2 linked regions of the Kordia sp. SMS9 genome follow. The protein of the gene in region 2 interacts with the protein of the main gene of each other region in a pairwise test. Links are inferred from orthologs where the notes say so. Each region holds a gene or a part of one and is shown on either strand. Other genes may lie near its edges. The genes, in order: rplK and prmA.

Region 1 (2,848 bases), 2.6 Mb from region 2 along the record:
AAATATTTGTTTTATTAAGTGCGTACTTTTTAAATTATCTTTCAGATAATGTTTTTAAGATACCAGCTAATTTTCCTCCTCCAGATTGAAGAGCAGAAACAACGTTCTTAGCAGGAGATTGTAATAATCCAACAATTTCTCCAATAAGCTCTTCTCTAGATTTGATATCAACTAAGACATCTAATTGATCGTCTCCAACGTACACCGCAGATTCAATGAAAGCACCTTTTAAAAGTGGCTTTTCAGCTTTCTTTTTCTTTCTGAATTCTTTGATTAATTTCGCAGGAGCGTTTCCAGTTTCTGACAACATTAACGAAGTGTTTCCTTTTAATACTTCAGGAAGTTCTCCGAAATCTTTTTCAGAAGCTTCCATTGCTTTTGCAAGCAATGTGTTCTTGATTACTGCAAGTTTGATATTTCCTTTAAAACATGCTCTTCTTAAATCTGAAGTTGCTTCAGCATTTAACCCAGAGATGTCTGTTAAGTAAATATTTGTATTTTCAGCTAACTGTGCAGTTAATTCGTCTATTACTACTGATTTTTCTTCTTTAGTCATGATAAAATCTTTTTAACTACCTATGCAATTGTTTTTGGATCAACAGCTACACTTGGGCTCATCGTACTAGACATGTAAATACTTTTAATGTATGTACCTTTTGCCGCAGTTGGCTTTAATTTCATTAATGTTTGTAATAATTCAGCTGCATTCCCTTCAATTTTGTCAGCAGAGAATGAAGACTTACCAATTGCTGCATGAACGATTCCAGTTTTATCAACTTTAAAGTCAATTTTACCAGCTTTCACTTCTTTTACAGCTTTCGCAACGTCCATTGTTACTGTACCAGTTTTTGGGTTTGGCATTAATCCTCTTGGTCCTAAGATTCGTCCTAAAGGTCCTAATTTACCCATTACACTTGGCATAGTGATGATTACGTCAACATCTGTCCATCCTCCTTTAATTTTTTGAAGGAATTCATCTAATCCAACATAATCAGCTCCTGCCTCTTGTGCTTCAGCTTCTTTGTCTGGAGTTACTAATGCTAAAACTTTTACGTCTTTACCTGTTCCGTGAGGTAATGTTACTACACCTCTTACCATTTGGTTAGCTTTACGTGGATCAACACCCAATCTAACAGCAAGGTCTACAGACGCATCAAATTTTACATTTGTTATTTCTTTTACTAAGCTTGATGCTTCTGCGACAGAATACAATTTATTCTTGTCAACTTTAGCCAAAGCTTCTTTTTGCTTTTTTGTTACTCGTGCCATTTGTTCTTAGATTTAAAAAGGTTTGTCTCCAGATACTGTTAATCCCATAGATCTTGCAGTCCCTGCAACCATACTCATTGCTGACTCAGCAGTAAACGCATTTAAGTCTACCATTTTGTCTTCTGCAATTGCTCTTACTTGTTCCCAAGTAACGCTTGCTACCTTTTTACGGTTTGGTTCTCCTGATCCTTTTTTAATCTTTGCCGCTTCCAATAGCTGAACTGCTGCTGGCGCTGTTTTCACTACAAAGTCAAAAGACTTGTCTTTGTATACAGAAATAACAACTGGAACTACCTTACCTTGTTTATCTTGTGTTCTTGCATTAAACTGCTTACAGAACTCCATGATATTCACACCGGCAGCACCTAAAGCGGGTCCAACCGGTGGCGACGGATTCGCTGCACCTCCCCTAACTTGTAGCTTAACTACTTTACTTAATTCTTTTGCCATTTTCTTGTTTTAAATTGTGCAGCACTTTTTTGTTTGGAAGCTAAAAAGTACTACTTATATAATATGTAACAATTATACTTTCTCTACTTGCATGTAACTTAGCTCTAGTGGCGTTTTTCTTCCGAAAATTTTCACCATCACTTCTAACTTACGTTTTTCTTCATTGATTTTTTCAACCGATCCGTTGAATCCATTGAAAGGACCATCAATTACTTTTACAGTTTCTCCTAATGTGAATGGAATAGCAATATTATCAGTTTTCACTGCTAATTCGTCTACTTTACCAAGCATTCTATTCACTTCAGATTGTCTTAAAGGAACAGGATCTCCTCCTTTTACTTCTCCTAAAAAGCCAATCACATTGGTTACTGATTTTATTACGTGCGTTACTTCTCCAGCTAAATTTGCTTTCACCATAATATAGCCTGGGAAATATACTCTTTCTTTGTTGATTTTTTTTCCGTTACGAATTTGAATTACTTTCTCCGTTGGAACCAACACTTCTTCTACATAATCTTCCAGACCTAGTCTAGTAATTTCACTTTCTATATATGTCTTTACTTTATTTTCCTGTCCACTGACAGCTCTCACAACATACCATTTCTTTACATTAGAATCCGCCATAATTAGTTTTTTGTGAGTGATTAATTAAATTCCTAATACCATTTTATACACTAAGCTCAACGCTTTAGCAAATAATTCGTCAACCCCCCAAATAGCTAATGAGAAAATTATAGAAAACACAGCCACTACAATGGTAAGGCGTTGTGCTTCTGCCCAAGGCGTCCATGTGACATTTGTTCTTAACTCTTCGAAAGATTCTTTTACGTAATTTACTATACCAGCCATATTGCGATTTTATTAGCACGGGTTGAGAGGCTCGAACTCCCGACACCTGGTTTTGGAGACCAGTGCTCTACCAACTGAGCTAAACCCGTATTCTATAAAAAGGCGTCCCGATAAACGGGACACCTTCAGTTTTATATTAATCTAAATGATTATTCAAGGATTTCAGTTACCTGACCTGCACCAACTGTTCTACCACCTTCACGGATTGCAAAACGTAATCCAACGTTCATTGCAATTGTGCTGATTAAGTCAACAGTGATTGTCAAGTTATCTCCAGGCA
Region 2 (10,698 bases):
AACTTGATCTAATGTAGTAAAACTTCCCCCAGAAACCATAAGTTAGTTTGTAAGCGTTGAAAAATAAAAATAAGCGTTGATTTTTTGCGTAGAAAAACAAAAAGGAGTGTCCCCCAACACTCCTTTTGCATAAGAAATATATTCTTCTTTAAGCGGACTTACAATTTGAGATTGTAAATTTGTTCCTATGGAAGAATAAATAACCTAAAAAACCTACAGTAAATCTATAGAAAGTCGCTGTATCATAAAAGAAAGTGTACACGTAATTTATAAATTACGTGTACAGAATACACTATATAACATTCTGATTTTTAATTACTAAACAATCGAAAATCATAAAAAAAAGGAGTGATTTTTATATCTTTTGGTAAGCACGTATTTTATAAAAAAATGTTTTTTTTGCTTTTAATTTTTAAAAATCAAGTGATCAAATGTGCACTATTATTGGTAGGGTACCCAAACTTAAACACTATAAAAGTTCACTTTCTTCCAAACTTTTCTTGATTGTTTTTCGAACTATGCGGTATGTTTTTCGTTGTCCTAATACACGAAAAGCAAACGTGTAAAATGTACTTTTTGTGAGCGATTTTACCAAGGCTCTGATTCGTTTTTTAATAGGCTTTTTATACGTTTTGTCAAAAGCTTCCATGTCAAATTTTGGATATGCAGGATATGGCAAATTTGCATCTTCACCATAGTTTTTAGTATCATATTTTTTTTGGATACTATGTAACAAACGTACATCTGGAATAATAGGAAAATATGTAGGCACTTTTTCTAGATCATCTTTGTCACTGTATGAAAAACGTTCTTTAGCAGCTTCCGTCACTTCCGAACCAAAACGCTTTTTAATATTTTTATTTTCTACTGCGAAATAGTAGCGTAAAAACGATTGACAGTTCTTTCTACCTAAGTGAAAATCATGTGCGCGGAACGATTCGTCCAAAAACCCTCCAAAACCACTTAACGGCGTTGAAGCCAAATCTTTTTTGGAACGAACAAAACCTTTCGCAGAAGCCTGTTTTCGTTTTGGAGCGACCAAAAATTTTGTGCGATTGCTTAACGACAAAGCTTCCAAAATTCCGTCTTGGTTAAACATCACTTGATTTCGCAACGCCTTAAACATGCCTTTAGCTATTGAAATAATATCGCGTTTGGAGTCATACGGATCTAAATCATGATCTTGATTTGGAAAAGGATCCACCATAATAATCGCGTAATTGTCGTCCTCTCGGATGGTTGTGTTCTTTTCTATAAGCACTTTCATACAGATTCCAAAAGGTTCGTTGTTAATTAATCCTCCATCTACAGAATTGAATGTATAAATGTCTTCGTTCTTTACATCGACACGAATGCCTTCACTCCTATTAAACAGATATTTTGGATACCGCGCTACATATTCATATGCAATTTTAATTTCACGCGATTTCAACCCGATGGGAAATGCTGAAGTACTCAACGTCGCATTTTTTAAATAATTGACATGTTCTTGATCTTTTAAATCTAACACAAAATAGAGCGATGTATCTTTTTCAGGAATTCCTGGAGGATGCGTTTCGTTTGCTATTTTATACCGAAAAAACCCACCGTGATTGGTGATCACGGTTTCGCTATCTTTAAAATCAATATGAAAGTTCAACCCGCGCAAATTCGTGGTTGTTAATACCAAATCTAAACTTTTAGAAACGTATTTTGGAAACGCTACTTGATAGTTTGTTTTTACTGCATGATCGGCAATTGCTTCAATAGGCGCTACATTTAGTAACGATTCTGGATATTCTTCTGTGTGCAAATCGTTCGTATGTAACAATTGCATCAAAGAGGTTTCTGTAGTAGAATCTGCCATTTTTACCCAAGACTGATACAATAGATTATCTTTCCCTTTCGGATTGTCTTTATTAACAAACTTGTGCTTCTTGTCTAGCAAACTCAATACAGTCAACGTTCCTGTAATTCCTCCCGCAGAAGCGCCACTTAATACTTCCAATTCTACATCGTGCATCGGAATGGAATCGTCATATTCAAGATGATTTTTTCCTAATTGCTTATTTCGTTCTTTGGCTTTTTCCCATAAATCCAACGATTCTAATAAGTAATCAATTACGCCAGCAGTAAAGGCGCCTGCGGAAACGGCACCTGCCATGGTAATGCATATTTTAAACTTTTTCGTAGGCATATTTTCAGTAATTTGTCAGTAAATATAGTATTTTCAAGCTTTTTTCATGTCAATTTTTGGTGCATTTAAGAATGATTTTTTAACAAAAAAATACAATGCACGCATAACTTTTACATTAGGATTCTTTGTTATATTTGTAGTGTAAATTCATTATGATGAAGATTGAACAAATATATACAGGTTGTTTAGCGCAAGGCGCATATTATATAGAGTCTAACGGAGAAGCTGCAATCATTGATCCATTACGCGAAACACAAACATATATAGACAAAGCAAAAACTAATAATGTGAACATCAAATATGTTTTTGAAACGCATTTTCATGCAGATTTTGTATCTGGTCATTTAGATTTGGCAAAAGCTACAGGAGCTACGATCGTTTTTGGGCCGAATGCAACGACTGATTATGAAATATATAATGCAAAAGATAACGAAGTATTTTCCATAGGGAATATTCAAATAAAAGCATTACACACGCCAGGACATACACTAGAATCTACTACCTATGTATTAATCGACGAAAACGGAAAGGAACACGCTATTTTTTCGGGAGATACCTTATTTTTAGGTGATGTAGGACGACCAGATTTGGCAATTAAGTCTGATGTAACAAAAGAAGATTTGGCAGGCATGCTGTACGATTCACTTCGTACAAAAATTATGACGTTACCTGACGATATCATTGTGTATCCAGCACATGGCGCGGGTTCTGCTTGTGGAAAAAACCTCAGCAAAGAAACCGTGGGCGTTTTGGGAGAACAAAAACAAACCAATTACGCGTTACGCGCAGACATGACCAAAGAAGAATTTATAGAAGAAGTATTGGATGGAATTGCGCCTCCTCCACAATATTTTGCCAAAAATGCACTATTGAATAAAACTGGCTACGATTTGTTTGAAACTGTATTGGAAAAAGGAGATGTAGCGTTGACTCCTGACATGTTTGAAGCACTTGCCAATGAAGAAAGTGCATTGGTTTTAGATGTTCGTAATCGAAAAGATTTTGTCACAGAACACATTCCGAATAGTATTTTTATTGGACTTGATGGCGGATTTGCACCTTGGGTTGGTGCGCTAATTAAAGATTTGCAACAACCGATTGTATTGGTTGTGCCAGAAGGAAAATCTGAGGAAGCAATTACACGGTTATCAAGAGTTGGATATGACAATACGCTGGGATATTTAGAAGGCGGAATAGAAGCTTGGAAAGCTAGTGGACGCGAAACAACCAGTATTGAGTCCATTTCCGCAGAAGCATTTGAGATACGCTTACAAGAAAATACATTAAATGTACTAGATGTTCGCAAAGATGGCGAATACAAAGCAAAACATATTGAAAACGTACAGCATTTTGCATTGGATTTTATCAATGAACAGATGAACGAAATTAATCCTGCAAACGAATATCATATTCATTGTGCAGGTGGCTATCGTTCTGTGATTGCAGCTTCTATTTTAAAAGCACGCGGATTTCATAAGGTAATTGATATTGCAGGTGGATTTGCGGCGATTAAAAAAACAACTATTCCGTTGACAGAATTTGTATGTCCGTCTACATTATAAAAGTATTCATACCAATTGTAAAAAGCCTTTTCATTTAGTTGGAAAGGCTTTTTTTTAGCATCTTTTTAAAACAAAATACTACAAAATGTACGATTGTGTCGGTTTAAAAAAGTAGTACATTCAATACTACAAACCTAATACTAAGTACATTATGAAAAAAAGAGAATTAAAAAACTTAAAATTAAGCAAGCAATTTGTTTCTAAACTTACTTCTTTAAAAGGTGGATATATCCCAGCTGCTACTTGTGAATCGCCTTGTCAAGGAGGAACAGATTGTTGTGAGCCAGGTAGTATGCGAGCTTGTACGTATGATCCAGAGTCTAACAGTTGGATTGATAAAATTTGCATGTGTCCAATAACTGTAGATTAGTCGAATTGGCAAACAATCAGTTATTTAAATCAATTTTATAAATAGCAAAAAGGCGCTGGTTAGGCGCCTTTCCTATGTTAAAAATCACTCGTGGTGTTTAATTTTAGTATATTTTTTTCACTTATTACAGTATTGTACTAGCTATTTTTAGTACAAGAAGTTTAATGCGGTGATATCGTTGTTGTTAAATTCTCCATCTTCAGAAGAACTAAAACAAGCTACCATTATAGAAGATGCATCATATCCTGTTGGTGTTCCTGGAATATGAATAGCTCCAACTCCTGCGCTTCCTTCGTTTGTGTTTTGTCCACAACTTTGTCTGCTGAACCAATCTGTATGACGGAATCCAACTGAATGTCCAATTTCATGTGTAGTTACATGCTCAACAACATTAGTATCATAAATACTACTGTTTAATCCTGAGAAAAGTTGTACAAATTTATATGGGTTACCACCTGAAGGGAAACCAGCAGATCCACCTGCAGATCCATTTGTTTGATACACTACCATATCTTTATCTTGCCAGTTTGTTCCGAATGTTAATTGAAAGCTGATGTTTAAATTCAATCTATTATAGTTGTTTACAGCCCATTGTAATGCAGTTTGCATTTTTGATGATAATCCGTTAGAATTGTTTGCTGTATATCCAATAATGGTGATAACTCCAGGACTTACTAAGTTATTTGTGCGGTATTGTTTGCTTGTAATTCCATCTCCAATTTCCATGCTCATTAATTGATCATGTGACATGATGATGTCTCCTTCAAGCAGGTATGCTTCCTCCATTTTGCCTCCTGGCTTTTCGAACATTGTTTTTTGCATGTCGAATGTATTGAAGTGAAGTGATTGTGCTTTTTCAAATGCATCTTGTGGAATTCCTACTGGTGCTAGTGCTTCTTGCTCCTCGTCTACTACGTTAGCGGTGTCTTTACTACATGAGGTAAAAGTGAGCCCCATAGCCAGTGCCATTAGCAGAGCTAAGTTTTTAAATTTTTTCATTTTAGAAGTTTTTTCGGTTAATGTTAATAATTGTTTGGAGCGATTTTTAACACGTGATAAAACTATAATATTTATTAAAGAATTCCTAATAAAATGTTAAAAACACTAAGAATATTCAAATAATTAACAGATTATGTGTGTTTTGTTAAATATTCATCAAAAAAAATAGACGCTCGTAAAAGCGTCTATTTCAGTTTTTTACTATATGTAATACCAAATGTGTCTAAATAATTTCAGCGGAAAGTCCAGCTTCAAGCAATTTGCTACATCTTGGTTTTAAATCTTCATATTCTCCAGTTTTCACGGTACATTTTCCTTTGTAATGTACAATTATAGAACATTGTTCTGCTTGTTCAGCAGTATGATCACAAGCATAGATTAGTGTTTCAATGACGTGATCAAATGTATTTACATCGTCGTTATATAATACAATTTCGTTGTTCTTTTGTACATCTTCTAAGGTTAAATATTCTTCCTTAATTTTTTCTTGTGTACTCATATTCAATATTTTACTACAAATTTACAAATTTTAACGAAACCCAATTATTTTTTTCGAGTTTGTCTGCAAATTTTAACTTGTTTTTTACACATTCCTCTGTAATAATCGGAATATCTTCCGTGTAAAACCCACTTAGAAATAAAATTCCGTTCGCATGTAAACATGCCGCATATTGATGAATATCGCTCAATAAAATGTTTCTGTTGATATTTGCAATGATAATATCATAGGTTTTATCTTTTAGCAAAGACACATCGCCTTCATACACAGAAATATGTTGACAGTTATTGCGTTCTACATTTTCTAGTGAGTTTAGATAACACCAGTTATCAATATCAATTGCGTCTATTGGTTTTGCGCCTTTCATTTCAGCCAAAATTGCCAAAACTCCGGTTCCGCATCCCATATCTAACACTTTTTTATCGGTAACATCGGTATTGAGAATGTGCTGCAACATCATGTGTGTGGTTTCGTGATGACCTGTTCCAAAGCTCATTTTTGGTTCAATGATGATATCGTATTCCACCGCTGGTTTTTCGTGAAAAGGCGCTCTTACTACACATTTTTCGTCTACTTCAATCGGCTCAAAATTCTTTTCCCATTCTTCATTCCAGTTGACTTGCGCTATTTCTTCTTTTTGATAACTGATCTTAAATTCAGCATTGTTCAGAATTTGAATGTTTTCTAAAATAGCTTCATGCCAATCGCCTTTTTGAATGTACGCATTGACACCTTCTTCATTTTCTACAAAGCTTTCAAAACCTGCAAAACCCAACTCTGCAATGAGTATTTCTGTGGCAGGTTGCAATGGTGAAATTTTAAAGGTATATCCTATGTAGGTTGTAGACATGATTAGAATGCGTTTATGATCGCTGTAAAGTCAGCAGCTTTTAAGGCCGCTCCACCAATTAATCCGCCATCTACATCTTCTTTTGCAAAAATTTCAGTCGCATTTGCTGGTTTTACACTTCCTCCATATAAAATAGACAATTCAGTTGCGGTATCGCTTCCAAATTTTTCTGAGATTGTTTTACGAATAAACGCATGCATTTCCTGTGCTTGTTTTGGCGAAGCTGTTTCTCCGGTTCCTATTGCCCACACTGGTTCGTATGCCAAAATGATGTTTTTCCAATCGGCAACAGCTAAGTGAAATAATGCATTTTTTAATTGACTTTCTACCACGTTGAAATGGTTTTCAGACTTGCGGTCTTCCAATTCTTCTCCAAAACAGAATACAATTTGCAAGTCATTTGCGAGTGCAGCGTCTACTTTTTTGGCTAATAATTCGTCCGTTTCTCCAAAATACGCTCTGCGCTCGCTATGTCCAAGAATTACGGTATGTACACCCACACTTTTTAGCATATTTGCAGATATTTCTCCTGTATAGGCACCTTTTGCTTCTTGATGCATGTTTTGAGCAATCACCTCAATGTTGTGTCCTTTTAACATATTGAATGCTTGAAAAAGATTCACAAACGTTGGTGCTACCATAACATTTACGTCTGTTTCCGGCACGTGTGCAATTAAATCATTTAATAAAGCTTCCGTTTCCGAAAGGTCATTGTTCATTTTCCAGTTCCCTGCTACTATTTTACGTCTCATTATATTGTTTTTTTAGTATCTTTTTATGTTTATTGTAATGCTTTTAGCAATACTTTATCATCTGTTTTGATGGCTTCAAAAAGTTTGATGCTTCCGTTAGGATTGACAATCATGTATCTTGGAATCCAATTGAGTCCGATCGCTTTTCCAAAGCTACCTTTCATTCCAGATTTCACATAATAGTGTGTTCCTGTAAGATCATACTTTTTCATGCTCGCTTTCCATTGCGCTTTATTTCGGTCCAAAGATAAAAATAGGTATGTTAACTGCGGATTATTTTTTTGAATTTCTTTTACGTCAGGAATTCCCACCAAACAATCGCGACACCACGAAGCCCATATATCTACAAAGATAGTTTTTCCTTGGTGTTTTTTTAGAATGTTTTCAAAAGTATGCGTTTCTCCGTTTACAGAAAGCATCATTTCTTGCAATGCTTCTGGTGGAAATTCTTTTAGGATTTGTTTTTGACAACTTACTCCCAAAAACGCTATCAAACATACATAAAGAATGTATTTCATGCTATTTTTGAATGATGATTTGTGTTTTTTTGGTAATGTACGGATAGAGTTCATTCACATCTTTATTTTTCATGGAAATGCAGCCTAGTGTCCAGTTTTGCTTTTCATCAATGACATGATCCATTCCGTTTGGAACACCGTGAATTCCGACTTCGCCACCAATGGTTTCGCTTTCTTTGATGATACCAGCGGCTTTTCGAGCGTTGAATTTTTTCCATGAATTTGCATTCGGATAATCTATCCAAATAAATTTTGACCAACTTTTATGCGGATATTTATCACGCATCCCAAATGTACCTTCTGGCGTTCGCTTGTCGCCTTCTTTTTCTTTGTCATCAACAGGATTTCCTCCAAAAACAACCGCGTATTGTTTGACTAGTGTATCTGCTGTAAATACCGAAAGTGTGTAGTCGCTTTTGTCTATGAGAATACGAACAGAAGTTCCTTTAGGCAATAATTGATTCAGTGAAGTTTGCGTCGAGTTCGTATTTTGATCCGTTGTTTTGTTTTTACACGCTGACAACCAAAATGATAACACAAAACAGATACAGTACATGCGAGAAACTTTCATACTACTATTCTATTATAAATTGTCTTATTTCTGAATTTGATATATTTCCAACAAGATCTCTCGATTCTATTTTCCAGTAATATACGCCTGGCGTTAAGGTTTCTGTGTGAGTTTCAGCAGTAATCATCGCAGCAACTTCTTGTACTGGTGGATTTACCGTATCTACGTAGACTGTATATTCTAGCAATGCCGTTTCGCCTTCATCAGGATCATTTCCTTGCCAAGTGAATACGACATCTGCCGTGGTTACTGTTGCGCCATTGTTAGGACTTAGTAAGGTTGCAGGGAAAGGCAAATAGTTTGCGATGGCGTTGAACGGCGTTTGAAATTGCCATATTGCTCCCGTTACGGAATCGCCTTCGCTGTCAGTAGCCGCTACAGTCCAAGCATACGAAGTTCCTTTTTCTAAGGTGACACTGGTATTAGTTTCCATAGGATTTTCTGTGGTAACTACCAAGTTGGTGGCTAAGTTTCTGAGTGTAAACGTATAATTGAGTACATCGTCTTCCACATCTTGAAAAGGATTCCATTGAAAATCAACTACAATTTCGGAATCTGAAATTTCTTCTCCTGTACACACTGCATTATTTGTTGGAGCAATGTAACTGCTCGCTGTAGGAATGTTGTTTTCTGGATCAACTGGAGCAGGATCATCGCCTGAACCACAACTTATAAGTAGTATGATGGTGAAAAGTGTTCCTATTTTTTTCATTTTCTATTTTTTATTTTTTGATTAATTTTTGTGTGAATGTAGTTGCTGCTGTAGCTAATTGCACAAAATACACGCCTGTTTTTAGTTTTTGTATGTCTATTTTTTGATGATTTACAGGAGTTTTGATGGTTTCTTGAAAAAGTAATCGTCCAGAAACATCATGAATTGTCACGATAGCATTTTTGGTGTTTTCTGCATTGAGCAAACTCAAATAGATATAATCGTTACTAGGATTTGGCAACATAACAAAGTCTGCATTTGAAACTGTTTTTACAACTTCCATAAATTTTCCTTGGCATGCTTTTTCTGTTTGCACTTCAATCATGTTTACTGGTTTGGTTAGTTGCTTCGTGAAAGTTACTGTGGTGTTTTCGCTTGGCGCGATAACCGTGTGTTTTTCGCCATTGATGAAAATACTGTAATTCGTTGCTCCAAGTAAGTCAATGGTATATTCGTTGCTTCTTGATAAGGCGGAATTCGCAGCCAATTCCGCAGGATCGCCAATTTCTACTGTGAAACATTGCGTATAGTTTTCTACTGAAATGCTAAAACACAATTCATAAGTTCCTGCGTCTAGATTTTCGATGAGTAAATTTTCAACAAATGAACTTACTGGTAAATTTATTTGTGTTCCATCACGCGTTAAGTCAACTTCATAGGTGTAATTTGCTATGGTTTTGATGTCAATTTTTGCATTGTCCAAACTGGCGCAGGTTTCACTGATGGTTTGTATGATATAGTTATCTACAGGCAATGCAAACGGACAGCCATCTGCCGAACTTCCACTGTAAAATTGACAATCATCGTCCACATCTAAAATGCCATCGTTGTCATCGTCATCATCACAGAGATCGCCAATGCCGTCTTCGTCAAAGTCTTCCTGCGCAGGATTGTAGAAATCTGCACAGTTATCATCTAGGTTTGGAATTTCGTCGCCATCGCTATCATCGTCACACACATCGCCGATTCCGTCACCATCTTGATCCGCTTGATCAGTATTTGGTGTATTAGGACAGTTATCCAAATAGTTATAAATGGTATCGCTATCGGTATCTTCTACAATGCGTGTTTCGGTTTTGTTGGTAATAATTGGCGCGTTGAAATCAAAATAAATGGCGGCTCTGTTGTCAATAATGTCTCCGATTTGTACTGTGCTTTTTGGTTTTACTCTAAACGCTACAAATCCGTGACTGTTAGGTTCATCCGTAGTACTATCTGGCAGATTGATATTGTCAAAGAAAAATTCTAATTCACGATCTGCGCCTGTTGTCAACGCAATATAATACTCATGACTTGCAGCTACAGGTTCAAACGTATCCCAATCAATCAGCTCGCTCATTAAATCTTTGATACGGATATTCACTGCTGGTGAGGTTCCTTCATTTTGAAAACGAATGACGTAATGTAGATATTCGTCTATATCATCAATCAGTAGATGTTCGCCTTCAAGTACTGTTTTATCGTTTGGATCGTATGAAGAAAGTACTGTCTGATTGAGACTGTTTTGATTGTTATTCGGAGTAATATCATTCGTCAACGGTACTAGCGCAGAGAAAAAGAGCACATCATTGATATTGGTTGTTGGTGGTGGTAAAATATCAAAATTGACCGTAATACTTCTCGTTTCCCCTGGAATTAGATTTGTATAATCCCACCGAAGTAAACCTGTTGTTTGTGTAGTTGGCGGAA

What was found.
Region 1: the proteins of prmA (region 2) and rplK interact in binary tests that used the Escherichia coli proteins (3 or more experiments, as listed by UniProt). The link is inferred for Kordia sp. SMS9 from one-to-one orthologs.

What each region holds. Positions count from the first base shown.
Region 1 is NZ_CP031153.1:2,620,888-2,623,735, reverse strand. It holds rplK (50S ribosomal protein L11), read right to left. Parts: upstream 1,720-2,848; coding sequence 1,282-1,719; downstream 1-1,281. Other genes in the region: tuf (elongation factor Tu), read right to left, coding at 2,718-2,848; secE (preprotein translocase subunit SecE), read right to left, coding at 2,368-2,568; nusG (transcription termination/antitermination protein NusG), read right to left, coding at 1,792-2,343; rplA (50S ribosomal protein L1), read right to left, coding at 577-1,269; rplJ (50S ribosomal protein L10), read right to left, coding at 35-556. UniProt on the Escherichia coli protein: Forms part of the ribosomal stalk which helps the ribosome interact with GTP-bound translation factors.
Region 2 is NZ_CP031153.1:5,220,831-5,231,528, forward strand. The notes cover bases 4,539-7,408. They hold prmA (50S ribosomal protein L11 methyltransferase), read right to left. Parts: upstream 6,457-7,408; coding sequence 5,620-6,456; downstream 4,539-5,619. Other genes in these bases: KORDIASMS9_RS22025 (M57 family metalloprotease), read right to left, coding at 4,539-5,107; KORDIASMS9_RS22030 (ATP-dependent Clp protease adaptor ClpS), read right to left, coding at 5,331-5,606; tpiA (triose-phosphate isomerase), read right to left, coding at 6,459-7,208; KORDIASMS9_RS22045 (TlpA disulfide reductase family protein), read right to left, coding at 7,238-7,408. Outside these bases: KORDIASMS9_RS22010 (hypothetical protein), read right to left, coding at 470-2,176; KORDIASMS9_RS22015 (rhodanese-like domain-containing protein), read left to right, coding at 2,332-3,738; KORDIASMS9_RS22020 (hypothetical protein), read left to right, coding at 3,890-4,108; more of KORDIASMS9_RS22025, read right to left, coding at 4,256-4,538; more of KORDIASMS9_RS22045, read right to left, coding at 7,409-7,726; KORDIASMS9_RS22050 (murein L,D-transpeptidase family protein), read right to left, coding at 7,728-8,297; KORDIASMS9_RS22055 (hypothetical protein), read right to left, coding at 8,302-9,009; KORDIASMS9_RS22060 (thrombospondin type 3 repeat-containing protein), read right to left, coding at 9,020-10,698. UniProt on the Escherichia coli protein: Methylates ribosomal protein L11.